4 regions of the Salinithrix halophila genome follow, and region 2 is predicted to be linked to each of the others. Evidence: riboswitches for the same ligand, from Rfam matches in the RefSeq annotation. Region 2 holds a riboswitch; each other region holds the start of a gene.
What was found. Region 2 has a riboswitch for S-adenosylmethionine ahead of ACFOUO_RS03025 (YezD family protein). Riboswitches for the same ligand answer to the same signal wherever they lie in the genome.
Positions count from the first base shown of each region.

Region 1: linked by a shared signal. The riboswitch ahead of ACFOUO_RS08115 (aminotransferase class I/II-fold pyridoxal phosphate-dependent enzyme) and the one ahead of ACFOUO_RS03025 (YezD family protein) in region 2 are both predicted to bind S-adenosylmethionine.
Region 3: linked by a shared signal. The riboswitch ahead of ACFOUO_RS11310 (methionine ABC transporter ATP-binding protein) and the one ahead of ACFOUO_RS03025 (YezD family protein) in region 2 are both predicted to bind S-adenosylmethionine.
Region 4: linked by a shared signal. The riboswitch ahead of metH (methionine synthase) and the one ahead of ACFOUO_RS03025 (YezD family protein) in region 2 are both predicted to bind S-adenosylmethionine.

Region 1 is NZ_JBHSAP010000009.1:375,640-378,881, forward strand. Features, by position in the region: gene ACFOUO_RS08115 (aminotransferase class I/II-fold pyridoxal phosphate-dependent enzyme) at 1-835, opposite strand, end outside; SAM riboswitch class I at 952-1,060, opposite strand; gene ACFOUO_RS08120 (ornithine--oxo-acid transaminase) at 1,604-2,797, shown strand; gene ACFOUO_RS08125 (MBL fold metallo-hydrolase) at 3,153-3,242, opposite strand, start outside.
Region 2 is NZ_JBHSAP010000007.1:171,524-174,765, forward strand. Features, by position in the region: gene ACFOUO_RS03015 (inorganic phosphate transporter) at 1-60, opposite strand, end outside; gene ACFOUO_RS03020 (phosphoadenylyl-sulfate reductase) at 79-801, opposite strand; gene ACFOUO_RS03025 (YezD family protein) at 898-1,014, opposite strand; SAM riboswitch class I at 1,120-1,234, opposite strand; gene ACFOUO_RS03030 (phosphatidylglycerophosphatase A family protein) at 1,390-1,929, opposite strand; gene ACFOUO_RS03035 (DNA polymerase III subunit alpha) at 1,986-3,242, opposite strand, start outside.
Region 3 is NZ_JBHSAP010000015.1:216,823-220,064, forward strand. Features, by position in the region: gene ACFOUO_RS11305 (sugar transferase) at 84-734, shown strand; SAM riboswitch class I at 1,202-1,323, shown strand; gene ACFOUO_RS11310 (methionine ABC transporter ATP-binding protein) at 1,398-2,414, shown strand; gene ACFOUO_RS11315 (methionine ABC transporter permease) at 2,404-3,060, shown strand; gene ACFOUO_RS11320 (MetQ/NlpA family ABC transporter substrate-binding protein) at 3,098-3,242, shown strand, end outside.
Region 4 is NZ_JBHSAP010000015.1:393,484-396,725, reverse strand. Features, by position in the region: gene metH (methionine synthase) at 1-2,244, opposite strand, end outside; SAM riboswitch class I at 2,316-2,427, opposite strand; partial or broken gene ACFOUO_RS12155 (DEAD/DEAH box helicase) at 2,743-3,242, shown strand, end outside.

The DNA of each region.
Region 1 (3,242 bases), on a different contig from region 2:
GGTCGCGTGTCGGATAGAAAACATCTTCTACCGCCGGATGTTCCCGCAGAAACTGGGTGAGGGCAAGAGCATTTTCCTGATGCTTCTCCATCCGCAGAGCCAGGGTTTTCATTCCCCGCATCAACAGCCAAGCATCCTGGGGCCCCAATACCGCCCCGATAGAGTTGTGAAGGGCGAATACTTTTTCCGACAGTTCTGTGCCCCGGCTGACAATCAGCCCTGCCAAGACATCATTGTGGCCTCCTAAGTATTTGGTCGCGGAGTGAACGACCAAGTCCGCTCCCAGCTCCAGCGGTTGCTGAAAATAGGGTGTCATAAAGGTATTATCCACAATGGAGAGCCATCCCTGGGCCGTGGCCAGTTCGCAGACGGCCTGGATATCGGTTACTCGCATCAGAGGGTTGGTGGGGGACTCAATGAAAATCCCACGGGTTTCAGGACAAGCCGCCTTCCGGATCGCTTCTAAATCCCGCAGATCGACGTAGCTGAAGGAGAGCCCGTAACGGGTCAGCACTTCCTCGAACAGCCGGTATGTCCCTCCGTAAAGATCCAAAGAAACAATCAGATGATCTCCCCGGGAAAAAAGTCCCATCAACGTCTGGATCGCGGCCATCCCGGAGCTACAGGCAAACCCTCTGTCTCCTCCCTCCAGATCGGCGATCGCTTCCTCTAGAACCACTCGCGTCGGGTTGGCCGTCCGGGTATAATCAAAACCCGTCGACTGTCCCAATGCCGGATGTTCATAAGCTGTGGAGTAATAGACCGGACAGCTGATCGCTCCCGTGGTACGACATCGGCTTTTTCCGATTTGCGCTAGTTTTGTCTCTTGATGCATATCCAACCCTCCATACCATATCCGCTCCCGTCTTCAGTTCCCGAAAATTCGTGCTCCTTCAGCAATAAAAAACCTCTTCCCTTTATCAAGAGAAGAGGTTGGATCGCAAGTCCCTCCTCTTATCTCTCAGAAACCAGCAGGTCTCTGCAAGAATTGGCACCTTCCGGTCTCAACCGGGGTTGCCGGGCTTCATCGGGCTCGTCCCTCCGCCGCTCTTGATAAGAGTGTTACAAGAATTCTTGATTTAATTTCCGTCTGAAACTTGTGTTTTATTATACCGGGGTCTTTCGGGGGCGTCAACCCTTCCCACACAAAAAGGAACAAGAGCCAAAAAAGGCGATTAAAACCTTGAAATCACGAAACTCAAGAAGATCAGCTTGTTGACAAGTGCTTCCACCACATCGCAAAAAATAAACCGGTTTCCGGCAGAGAGTCTGTTGGCACCAGCCACTCAGCAAGTATCCAACCAGCATCACGCTACTGGTTGGAGTCGGAAGGGACGGAGCGGACTAACCCCATATTGCGGGAGGGACATCTGGCACGAAGTCGGAAATCCGGCTCCGCGCCCCTGCATCGGTGTGTCAGCCGCCGCGAAGATCACTTTCTCTGGTGTTTTCAGAATTCATATTTATGTATGCGAATACATTTTGATCCGTTTTACCCAGAAGCCTATGAACCAGGGGCAGGCGGTGTTATATTTGAGGAGAGAATACCGCTATCAATCATATTTCTGCCATGATCGAGCAAACCCCCGAAGGAGTGGAGCCGATGTCTAAGAATCAAACCCTCATCAATCTGACCGACCAACATGGTGCCCGCAACTATCATCCCCTTCCTATCGTCATCGCCAAAGCGGAGGGGGTCTGGGTAGAAGACGCGGACGGCAATCGCTATATGGATATGCTTAGCGCTTATTCGGCATTGAACCACGGTCATTGCCATCCCAAATTGATCCGGGCACTGAAGGACCAGGCAGAAAAGGTCACCTTGACTTCCCGTGCCTTCCACAACGATCAACTGGGTCTATTTTACGAACGTGTCGCTGCCCTCACAGGCAAAGATCTCGTCCTTCCGATGAACACCGGAGCCGAAGCGGTGGAAACAGCAATCAAGGCAGTACGCCGCTGGGCCTACGATGTAAAAAAGGTACCTGCCGACCAGGCTGAAATCATCGTCTGCGAGGAAAATTTCCACGGTCGTACGATGGCCGCCGTTTCCCTCTCCTCCAGTGAAGAATATAAGCGCGGGTTCGGCCCGATGCTGCCCGGAATCAAGGTGATTCCCTATGGAGACGCCGAAGCGCTGAAACAGGCGATCACTCCCCACACGGCTGCTTTCCTCGTCGAACCGATCCAAGGAGAGGCAGGCGTCATTGTACCGCCCGAAGGCTTCCTGAAAGAAGCCGCCGCCATCTGCCAGGAGAACCGTGTTCTCTTTGTTGCGGACGAGATACAGACAGGGTTTGGTCGTACGGGCCAACTTTTCGCCTGTGACTGGGAAGGCGTGAAGCCCGACATGTATATTATGGGGAAAGCCCTTGGTGGAGGGGTCTTGCCCATCTCGGCCGTAGCTGCCAATGAAGAGGTTCTCGGCGTTTTCGAACCCGGCTCCCACGGCTCCACCTTCGGCGGCAACCCCCTTGCCTGCGCTGTTTCCATCGCCGCCTTGGAAGTGCTGGAAGAAGAAAACCTCGTCACCCGTTCTCGGGATTTGGGCCGGATCTTCATGGATGAACTACAGAAGATCCAAAATCCTGCCATCAAGGAGATCCGCGGCAAAGGACTGTTCATCGGGATGGAACTCGACGAACCTGCCCGTCCCTACTGCGAAGCGTTAGCCGATTCAGGCCTCCTATGTAAAGAGACACACGAAAATACCATCCGCTTCGCTCCTCCCCTCATCATCACCGAGGAGGAACTGAACTGGGCTCTCGAACGGGTTTGCTCCGTTCTCCAGAAATAACAACCAAAAAACAAACCGGCTCCCTTTCAGGGGTGCCGGTTTGTTTTTTATTTCCTTCAAAGGGCATTGGCAATCGCAACGATTAAGGCAATAGCTCCGATCACCATCAGGATGGTACGTACCACGCCAATCGCTCCTCTCGATCAGAGATTTCGGATGACGAATAATACCACAACGACAATTCCGATAATGATCAAGATGTTTCTCAGCAAGTGGTTTTCACTCCCTTTGAGATCGGTAAATTTCTAACTCCAATGGCTCCGTCCTTGTGTATAAAATAACCGACTCCGTCTCCTATCAAACATCCCATTGCTATGCCCGTGCCATCTACCACACTCTTGTACAGGCAGGATTCCTATCGTTTAGCCTCGTTTCCCACATACCGGCCTTGATCGGGAACAGCCAGCTGATCAAAGTTGACGGCTAGCCTCCCCAATTGACGAAG
Region 2 (3,242 bases):
CGCTCCGATGTTCATCGCGAAAAAGAAAGCTACCGCGTATCCAACATAAAGGATCGTCATGGTTTCCCCTTACCTTTGTCACGGATTAACATGGAGACCGCATTCCGTCTTTTGAATACCGGTCCACCTACCTGCCCGGGAATCCTCTCCCTCGGCCACCGGGCGTGTACATTTGTCGCAGCCGATGCTGGGATATCCGCGGTCGTGAAGGAGGTTGTAGGGAAGATCCTTCTCCCGGATGTAATCCCAAACATCCTCCCAGGTCCAATGAATGAGCGGGCATACCTTCACTGCCTGAAACCGTCTATCTTGATTAAGGAACTGGGTGAAACGCCTTGTGGGGGACTGATCCCGACGAAGGCCGGAAATCCATGCCGTCACCTGTGAAAGCGCCCGTTCCAGGGGAACAATCTTACGAATGTGACAACACAGATTGGGATTCCGTTCCCATAAGGCGTCTCCATGGCGGTTTGCCTGTTCTTCCAGGGTGAGATCCGGTTCCAGCATGTCAATACGCAAATCGGGATACCGCTTTTTCACCTGTTCAATCACGTCATATGTCTCTTTGAAGTGAAGATCCGTATCGAGAAAAACTACTTTGGCATTTGGTTTTACCCGGGATATCAGATCGATAAGGACCATCCCCTCCGCCCCAAAACTACAGGCGTAGACAAGGCCTTCTCCATAATGGTCAAAGGCCCACTTCAGAACACTCATGCTCCCTTTCAACGGGTCTCCGATAGGGAAAACAGGCTTTTTCTCCACGGTTTCCCAGGTCTCATACGTTAGTCGGGCACCCAAGTGGACCACCTCCTCCAGTTTGTTCAATATCCAAAAAGACGGCCTGAACCCAAGTGGGCCAGGCCGCCTCCAGTTTGTCTGGTCAGCGCCTTTATTTTATCGGATTCGAATTTTTTCGTTTTTTTCCAACTGGATTACTTTCCCGTCCTGAACCACCAACGTAATCGAACCGTATTGCATCGTGTCCAGCATGTGACGGATTTGCTCCGCTATGGTATCGAAACCGCTCGATTCCTTTTTTGCCACCGAACCGTCCCCTTTTCATAAAAAAAGTCTTTCCATTTTGGAAAGACTGGGTAGGCAATTATTCATCCTATCACCTTATCTTCCAAAATGGTTCCCATTTTGCTGGAGTTGGCACCTTGCAGCCTTGCAGGCCATGCAGGTTGCCGGGCTTCATAGGGCCAGATCCCTCCGCCTCTCTGGATAAGTGTTGCTATTTAGTTTAGTGCCTCACAGGCGGGAAGTCAACCCTTTTTCCCTAGTTTTTAGATCGGATTTACACATTTTAATCCGCCATCCGGAAACCCTGTCCCATTGATGGATACCAAAAGACCTCGGGAGCAACAGAATTCCCCGAGGTCTTTCCTATTCCTTTGATTCAATGGACTTCTCCACCGGCCCATCCTCATGGAGAGCAAGGTCGGCTCGGTATCGCTCCATGTCTGGTTTTTCATGGGCGATCCGCGCAGAAGCGGCGGCGGCGACACCGGCCACGAGATCGTCCAGGAAAACATGAATCCGACCACTGTGGTTGTTTAACCGACGGATAACGCCCAGTTTGGTTTTGTCCAGATAGCCAAAACTAGTCAGCCCGATGGTGCCGTAAACATTGGTAATGGAAAGGGCCAGAATTTCATCCAATCCGTAAAGGGGTTCGTCCACCTCCATCATCCGTTGCAAGGGTACGGGCAAACACTTCCTCTCCGCCAAACTATCCAAGGCGATTCCGGTTATGAGGGCATGTTGAACTTCCCGCTTTTTCAATACCTGTTCAACACTATCCCGACACTGTTTTTTCTCCAACTGTTTATGATAGGGACGTTGCAGTTCATAAGCGATGTCAGAGATATCCTCTAGGGTGACGCCCCGCTCGGAGAGGAGACGGACAACATGATTATAAAACAAGGGAACCCACCCTCTCCTTCGATCCGTCGTGATTCATCCTATGTAACCCGCTTGAATCAGGTGCGGGTGGTGGGAGACTCTTTCAATCGAAAAGAGTGCTTACCTAGGATATCCTCCACACGACTTTTGCATTCTTCCGACGGATGGATCCCGTACTTGGTTGCAGGAAGAGCTAGCACCTTCCCCGAGGATTCATAGTAGAGGCGGACGGGGGTCTTCCCCTTGTGAGACAATAGGAGGCGTTTCAGCGCTTCCAATGTTTCAGCCCCTTCCCGCTCCCGACTGATCCGGATATAAGCTTCGACTCCACCACGCTGCGGCTTCTCATCCATCGCAGGAGATTCTTGCTTTCGTGGAAGCCTCCCGCCATGAGTCCCTTTTTCCCGTTCCAGCCGTTCCAAGTCCTCGAAGGTATCGGTTAGGATTTTCACGCCGTTTTCATGGTGGTTCACCTTGCCGCTGACGCGAATAGGCCGATCAAGCTGCAACAGGGTGCGATATTGACGCAACGTACGGGGAAAGACAACCAACTCCGCCTCACGGGAAAACTCCTCCAACGTAACGAATGCCATCCCCTCGCCTTTCTTGGTGGTGATCGCTTTCACATCCCGGATCATTCCGGCTATGGTCACCCGTTCCTCTTCCCGGGCAGAATCTAGATCAGACACCGTGTGGCTGGTGACACGGGCTATCGTCTCTCGAAAACCATCGAGGGGATGGCCGGATAAATAGAGGCCGAGGAGCTCCCGCTCCATTTCCAATCTCTCTCTTTCGCGGAATGGTTTTACCCCGTCATAGCTGAAACGTGTCTGATGCATCTCCGGTCCGTCCTCAAACAACTTCAATTGGTCCTCGGACTGACGTCGCTGATAATCTCCTCCGCGTTCCATCGCCTCATCCAGCATCGCCAACGCCTGGGCCCGATGCTCTGGTAAACTATCCATCGCTCCACACTGGATCAGGGACTCAATCACCCTCCGGTTGCAGGTGCGCAAATCCACCCGCTGACAGAAGTCAAAGAGATCATGGAAGGGTTTTTGCCGACGTTCTTTCAGGATGGAGGTGATGGCATGGGTGCCCACGTTTTTAATGGCCGCCAACCCGACCCGGATCGCATTCCCTTTGACGGCAAAAGCTCGCTCACTTTCATTGACATCAGGGTGGAGAACCCGAATTCCCATCCGGCGGCAATCCTCGATGTATTCCGCCATCTTTCCATGGCTCCCCATCACAGTTGTCAGAAGCGCTGACATAAAGTAGAGCGGATAATTGGCTTTCAAGAAAGCCGTCTGATAGGCCAGCACTGCATAGGC
Region 3 (3,242 bases), on a different contig from region 2:
TCCTTTCCCCCGGACGGTGCTTCACAAAAGCAATCCTTCGGGTGGGAAGCCTCACTATTCATTACGGCAGGAGTGGTTTGCGGATGCGTTCAAAAGCAGTGGCTTACGAAAGCGATTCGCAAGCGCAAACAAAAGGTTTGCCAGTCACGACGACAGGTTGGTATCCGATTGTCAAGCGGGGGTTAGAGGTCGCCTTTGTGATCGGACTTTTATTCTTTACTCTCCCTGTGCTGGTGTTGACAGCGATCGCAATCAAACTGGAATCCAAAGGCCCTGTCTTCTATAAGCAGGAACGTGTCGGGCTGGGCGGACGCCGTTTTCATGTTATCAAACTCCGCTCGATGCGGACGGATGCAGAGAAAAACGGTCCCCAGTGGGCAGCTAAAGATGATCCCCGTGTTACCCGCGTCGGACGGTTCATCCGCAAAACCCGGATTGATGAGGTGCCTCAACTGATCAATATCATGCGGGGCGATATGAGCTTGATCGGCCCCCGACCGGAACGGGATGTCTTTACTGAAAAGTTTTCCAAGGAAATCCCCGGATTTAAACAGCGTTTGATGGTGAAACCAGGATTAACGGGCTGGGCGCAGGTGAACGGTGGATATGACGCCACGCCAGAAGAGAAATTCTCCATGGACATGTATTATATCCAACGGCAGTCCTTGATCCTGGACATGAAGATTCTTTATCGAACTGTATGGGTGGTCCTTTCAGGAAGTGGAGCCCGTTAAAAGCGAAACAGCATGTAAAAGGGTTGCCGTGATTCCGGCAACCCTTTTTATCGATATTCTTGAGGCGTTAGTACGCTCTTATAATCACAGGTCAAACGAGAGGTATCCTTTCCATCTGTCTCCTATTAAGAAACCAGCCAGCGCAGGGACAGATAAAAAAGCAACCAGAGAGGAACGCTTATGAAAGCTGCGTTGAAAATGCCCAACCAGAAGGTTTTTCCCACAACCGTGTAGTTCATCCAGGGCACCTCCGATACCTCTTAGTGATTATTATTATACGGCAAACTGCCGGTGAATAGTGGGCTGTTAACCATTTGTAAAGGAAATGTAATGTCCGGGAAAGGTCGTTGAAAAACAACAGTGGAAAATTTTCTTGGTTATCTAATGGATAATTTTACCCCATTGACGTTGGGTATCCGGCATGCTAATATCGTTCTCGGACATTTAAATACGGAATGTATGATGTTCTCTTATCCAGAGAGGTGGAGGGACTGGCCCGATGAAGCCCGGCAACCGACCGCACAGCAAGGTTTTGCGGTAAAGGTGCCAATTCCTGCAGGACGTTTAAGTGCGTTCTGGCAGATGAGAGAAAGGATGGCGACTTTTAAATCCTTTCTGCTTCTGGCGGAAAGGATTTTTTTATGGTAAGGCGGTGGAAAGGACATGCTTCAATTGAAAGAAATCCAAAAAACTTATCCGTCCCGGTCCGGTTCGATCCCTGTCGTTGCTTTGAAGGATGTGAACCTGGAAGTGAATGAAGGGGAAATCTTCGGGATCATCGGACGCAGCGGAGCTGGTAAGAGTACACTCTTACGGTTGGTCAATGGCCTTGAAACTCCTGACTCCGGTGAGGTCTGGGTGGACGGTTGGTCAATTACCCGACTGAAAGAGAGGGAACTTCGTCAGGCACGCACCAAAATCGGGATGATTTTTCAACATTTTAACCTTCTCTGGTCTCGTACCGTTTGGGATAATGTCGCATTCCCTCTGGAAGTTGCGGGCCGTTCGAAAGAAGAAATTCGCCAGAAGGTTAATCATTTGTTGGAGCGGGTGGGACTAAGTGACCGGGCCAAAGCCTACCCCTCCCAGCTCTCTGGGGGTCAGAAACAACGGGTGGGCATCGCACGCGCCTTGGCCAACGACCCCAAGGTATTGTTGTGCGATGAAGCGACGTCTGCTCTGGATCCTGAAACAACGGGCTCCATTTTGCAACTTTTAAAGGAAATCAACCGGGATACGGGGATCACAACTTTGTTGATTACCCACGAAATGAGTGTGGTTCAGGCGATTTGTGGACGGATGGGGGTTATGGATGACGGTCGAATGATTGAGGTGGGAGAAGTGTCGGAGATTTTCAGGAATCCTTCTCATCCGGTTACTCGTCAGTTTGTCCGACAAACTTTATTAAAAGAACAAAGTACTCCTTTTGAGGACAAGGGTAGGGATTCCTCTGCATGTATCGTGGTGCAATGCCGTTTCCCTGGATTATCAGATGTTTGGGAGGAACTCCGAAAGGAGGCCGACCGAAGGCAACTTCAAATCCATGTCCTCGCCGGCGGCATTGACCCTTCCACACCTTGGACCCTCCGTGTGGAGGGAGATCGGGAGACTGCCGATAGGATTGTTACGGTATTGAGATCGTTGGGAGCGGAAGCGGAGGTGGCTGTCGGTGTTTCATGAAGTGGATTGGAACCTCATCTGGCAAGCAACGAGGGAGACGGTATACATGGTTGGGATTTCCACCTTCTTCACTGCTCTTTTTGGGATTCCGCTGGGAATCCTGTTGGTTATCACGGATCGGGGCCAGATCTGGGAGCAACAGGGCTTACAAAAAATCGTGGCTTCCGTCGTCAATCTATTCCGGGCGGTTCCCTTTATCGTCCTCGTCCTCGTTCTTTTCCCCGTAGCGCAATTTCTGGTGGGTACGACCCTGGGACCAACGGCAGCCACTATTCCCCTGATCGCTGGAGCGGCGCCCTTTTACGCGCGGATGGTGGAGACAGCCCTCCGGGAAGTGCCCAAGGGAGTAGTGGAGGCCGCTCGGGCGATGGGGGCCACCCGGTTCAGTGTCGTACTTAAGGTGCTCTTGCCTGAAGCGGTCCCGGCTCTGGTCTCCGGATTGACAGTCACTTGTGTCACCTTGATCAGTTTCTCGGCGATGGCAGGGGTCGTCGGCGGAGGAGGCCTCGGGGACGCGGCTTTCCGCTACGGCTTTCAGTCGTTTAATGACGGGATGCTTTACATTTGTGGAATTTTACTGGTTATCCTGGTTCAACTGGTTCAATGGGTCGGGGACTGGACAGCCCGCCGTTCGGATCAACGTTGAATATTTCATCAACATACAGATATGGGAGGAATCGATGATGGTAAAAAGATGGGCTTTTTTTGCGGTTGCGTGCGCTCTTATCACGGCTGTGACAGGATGCGGCGGCGGTGGAGTCGGGGATGAGCAAACCCTGAAAGTGGGTGCCAGCCAGGTTCCCCACTCGGAAATCCTGAATCATGTGA
Region 4 (3,242 bases), on a different contig from region 2:
GTATCCATTGTTGGAGAGGATGATCTCCACCAGGTTTTTACCGATATCATGGACATCCCCCTTCACGGTCGCCAGAACAATCTTACCCTTGCTCTCCGTGGAGGCTTTCTCCATATAGGGCTCCAGGTGGGCAACGGAGGCCTTCATCACCTCGGCGCTCTGCAACACCTCAGCCACGATGAGTTGGTTATCGTTGAAGAGGCGTCCTACCTCATCCATCCCGGTCATCAACGGTCCGTTAATGATCTCCAAGGGATCATCATATTTAGCGAGGGCCTCATCCAAATCGGTGATTAAGCCGTCCTTGCTTCCCTCCACCACATAGCGGGCCAACCGCTCCTCCAAGGGAAGATCAGCGACGGGCTCTTTGGGGGCACTCTTTTTTCCCCGGTAAAAGGCAGCAAAATCCGCCAGCACGGAATCGTAATTTTCCTGGGTCGTTTCAAACAAAAAGTGTTCCGCCTGCTGCCGTTCTTCATCAGGAATGGAAGCATAGCGTTCCAGTTTCTCTGTATTAACGATCGCATAGTCGAGACCGGCTCGAGTGCAATGATAGAGATAAACGGCGTTTAATACCTCCCGGCCCGCCAAGGGTAAGCCGAAGGAGACATTGGAAACCCCAAGGATCGTCTGACAGGCAGGCAACTCCTTTTTGATACGCCGGATCCCCTCCACCGTCTCTGCCGCAGATCCGATATATGCCTGGTCACCGGTGCCCACGGGGAAGACGAGTGGATCAAAGATGATGTCCTCAGCCGGAATACCGTATTTATTCACCAACAAATCATAGGAACGCTTGGCTACAGCCAGCTTCTTATCCGCTTTGACAGCCATCCCTTCTTCATCGATGGTACCGACGACGACAGCGGCTCCGTACCGATGAATGAGGGGAACCACCTCGGTGAAGCGCTCCTCCCCGTCCTCCAGGTTGATCGAGTTGATGATCGCTTTTCCCTGGGAGTACTTCAGGGATTGTTCAATCACTTCATGGTCGGTGGAATCGATCATCAAAGGCACCTTTACCTTGCGAACGGCAAAATCGAGGAATTTCACCATATCCTCGGCTTCGTCCCGATCCGGGTCGGCAAGGCAGACATCGATAACCTGGGCGCCCCCTTTTACCTGACGGCGGGCGATTTCCGATGCGTCCTCATACTTCCCTTCCTTGATCAGATCTCGAAATTTCTTCGACCCGATCACGTTGGTCCTCTCCCCGACCAGCACCGGTCGGTTGTCCGCCTCTAGGTAAAGGGGCTCAATCCCTGATACCGCGGTGAGCGGCTCGACGCTTCGCCGGCGAGGAGATTTCTCTGCCAATGCCTCTGACAGTGCTCGGATGTGTTCCGGAGTCGTCCCACAACAGCCGCCGGCCATATTCAGCCAACCCTGATCCGCAAATCCAGCCAGTTTTTGCGCCAGCCCCCGAGGGGTTTCATGGTAGTTGCCATCCTCATCAGGCAAGCCCGCGTTGGGATAACAACTAACCCCGCATTCGGCCATACCGGCCAATGTCCGGAGATGATCTCGCATAAATTCGGGGCCCGTAGCGCAGTTGAGTCCAACAGTAAGAGGTTTCAAATGCTGAATGGAGAGGTAAAAAGCCTCTACATTCTGCCCCGCCAGCATCGTCCCCATCGGTTCGATCGTTCCAGAGATCAGCAGAGGAAGATTTGTACTCGTTTGTTCAAAAGCCTGTCGGATCCCGATGCCAGCCGCCTTCACATTGAGCGTATCCTGGGAAGTCTCCAACAGGAGTGCATCGACTCCCCCCTCAATCAGTCCCACCGTCTGTTCCTGGTAGTTATCAATCAGCTCATCGAAGGTGGTCCCTCCGGTAACAGATAGGGTCTTGGTCGTTGGCCCCAGTGCACCGGCGGCGTAGCGGGGATGTTCCGGTGTGGAATACTTCCTCACGGCTTCCACAGCCAATTGTGCCGCCACCCGGTTGATCTCTAGCGCCTTCTCCTCAAGACCATACTCCGCCAAGACAAGGGCCGTGGCACCGAACGTATTGGTTTCAATGATGTCGGCCCCTGCCTCCAGATAATTTTCGTGGATGCGACGGATCACATCGGGGCGGGTCAGGTTGAGATTTTCGTTACAGCCGTCATATTCTTCCCCCCCGAAGTCTTCCGGGGAAAGGTTTGCTTCCTGTAATTGGGTCCCCATCGCCCCGTCCAGGATGAGGATTTTCTCTTCCAATCGCTGTACAAGCGGCTTCTTCTTTTCCAGTGTCTGAGCCATATCCACCATCCCTTTTGATAATCAAAAAACCTTTCATCTCTGTCGATGAAAGGTTGAGTGTACTGTACCCTCTCTCATCCGCCAGAGAATTTCTCTGCAGGAATTGGCACCACACCGCCGCGACTTCGCGGGGTAGGTTGCCGGGCTTCATCGGGCCAGTCCCTCCACCACTCTCGATAAGAGAATCCTATAATTTTGTTCGGTTATAAACCGCCAATTTTCTTAACTATAGGGAATTCCAACGCAATTGTCAACCGGCAGATACCTGGAGGAACTTTTACTGGATCTGTAGGTACACCCTCTTTTTCCAGAAAGCGGAATTAAACACATGGACCGAATACCTTTCCTGGAAAGAAAAGCACGAACCTTTTTTCAAAAAGAGCTTTCGCTATATCGGGGGACTGGTTATGATGGGATAGGTCAACAATAGGAATGACGTCTATTAAAGTCGAAAAATCATCCGTCCCCTTCATGGGGCGAAAAAAGGAGTTTAAGCGATTGATCACCTTTTATGAATTAGAATTGGATCACCAGGTCGTTCGGGCCATCAGCGACATGGGGTTTGAAGAGGCTACCCCGATCCAGGCCCAAGCTCTTCCCGTGGCGCTGAACGGAAAAGACTTGATTGGACAAGCTCAGACCGGGACTGGGAAAACAGCTGCTTTCGGTATCCCATTGGTGGAGAAAGCTGATACGGAACAAGACAAAGTCCAAGGAATCGTCATCACCCCGACGCGGGAACTGGCCGTTCAGGTGGCGGAGGAATTGAATAAGATTGGGCAATTCAAAGGGATTCGCACCCTGCCTGTTTACGGTGGCCAAGACATCAACCGACAGATCCGTTCCTTGAAGAAACGGCCTCATATCATTGTTGGAACACCGGGGCGTTTCTTGGATCACCTTCGCCGTCGGACCATTCGCATGGATCATGTGAAACTAGCAGTGCTGGATGAAGCGGACGAGATGCTCAACATGGGTTTCATCGATGATATCGAAGA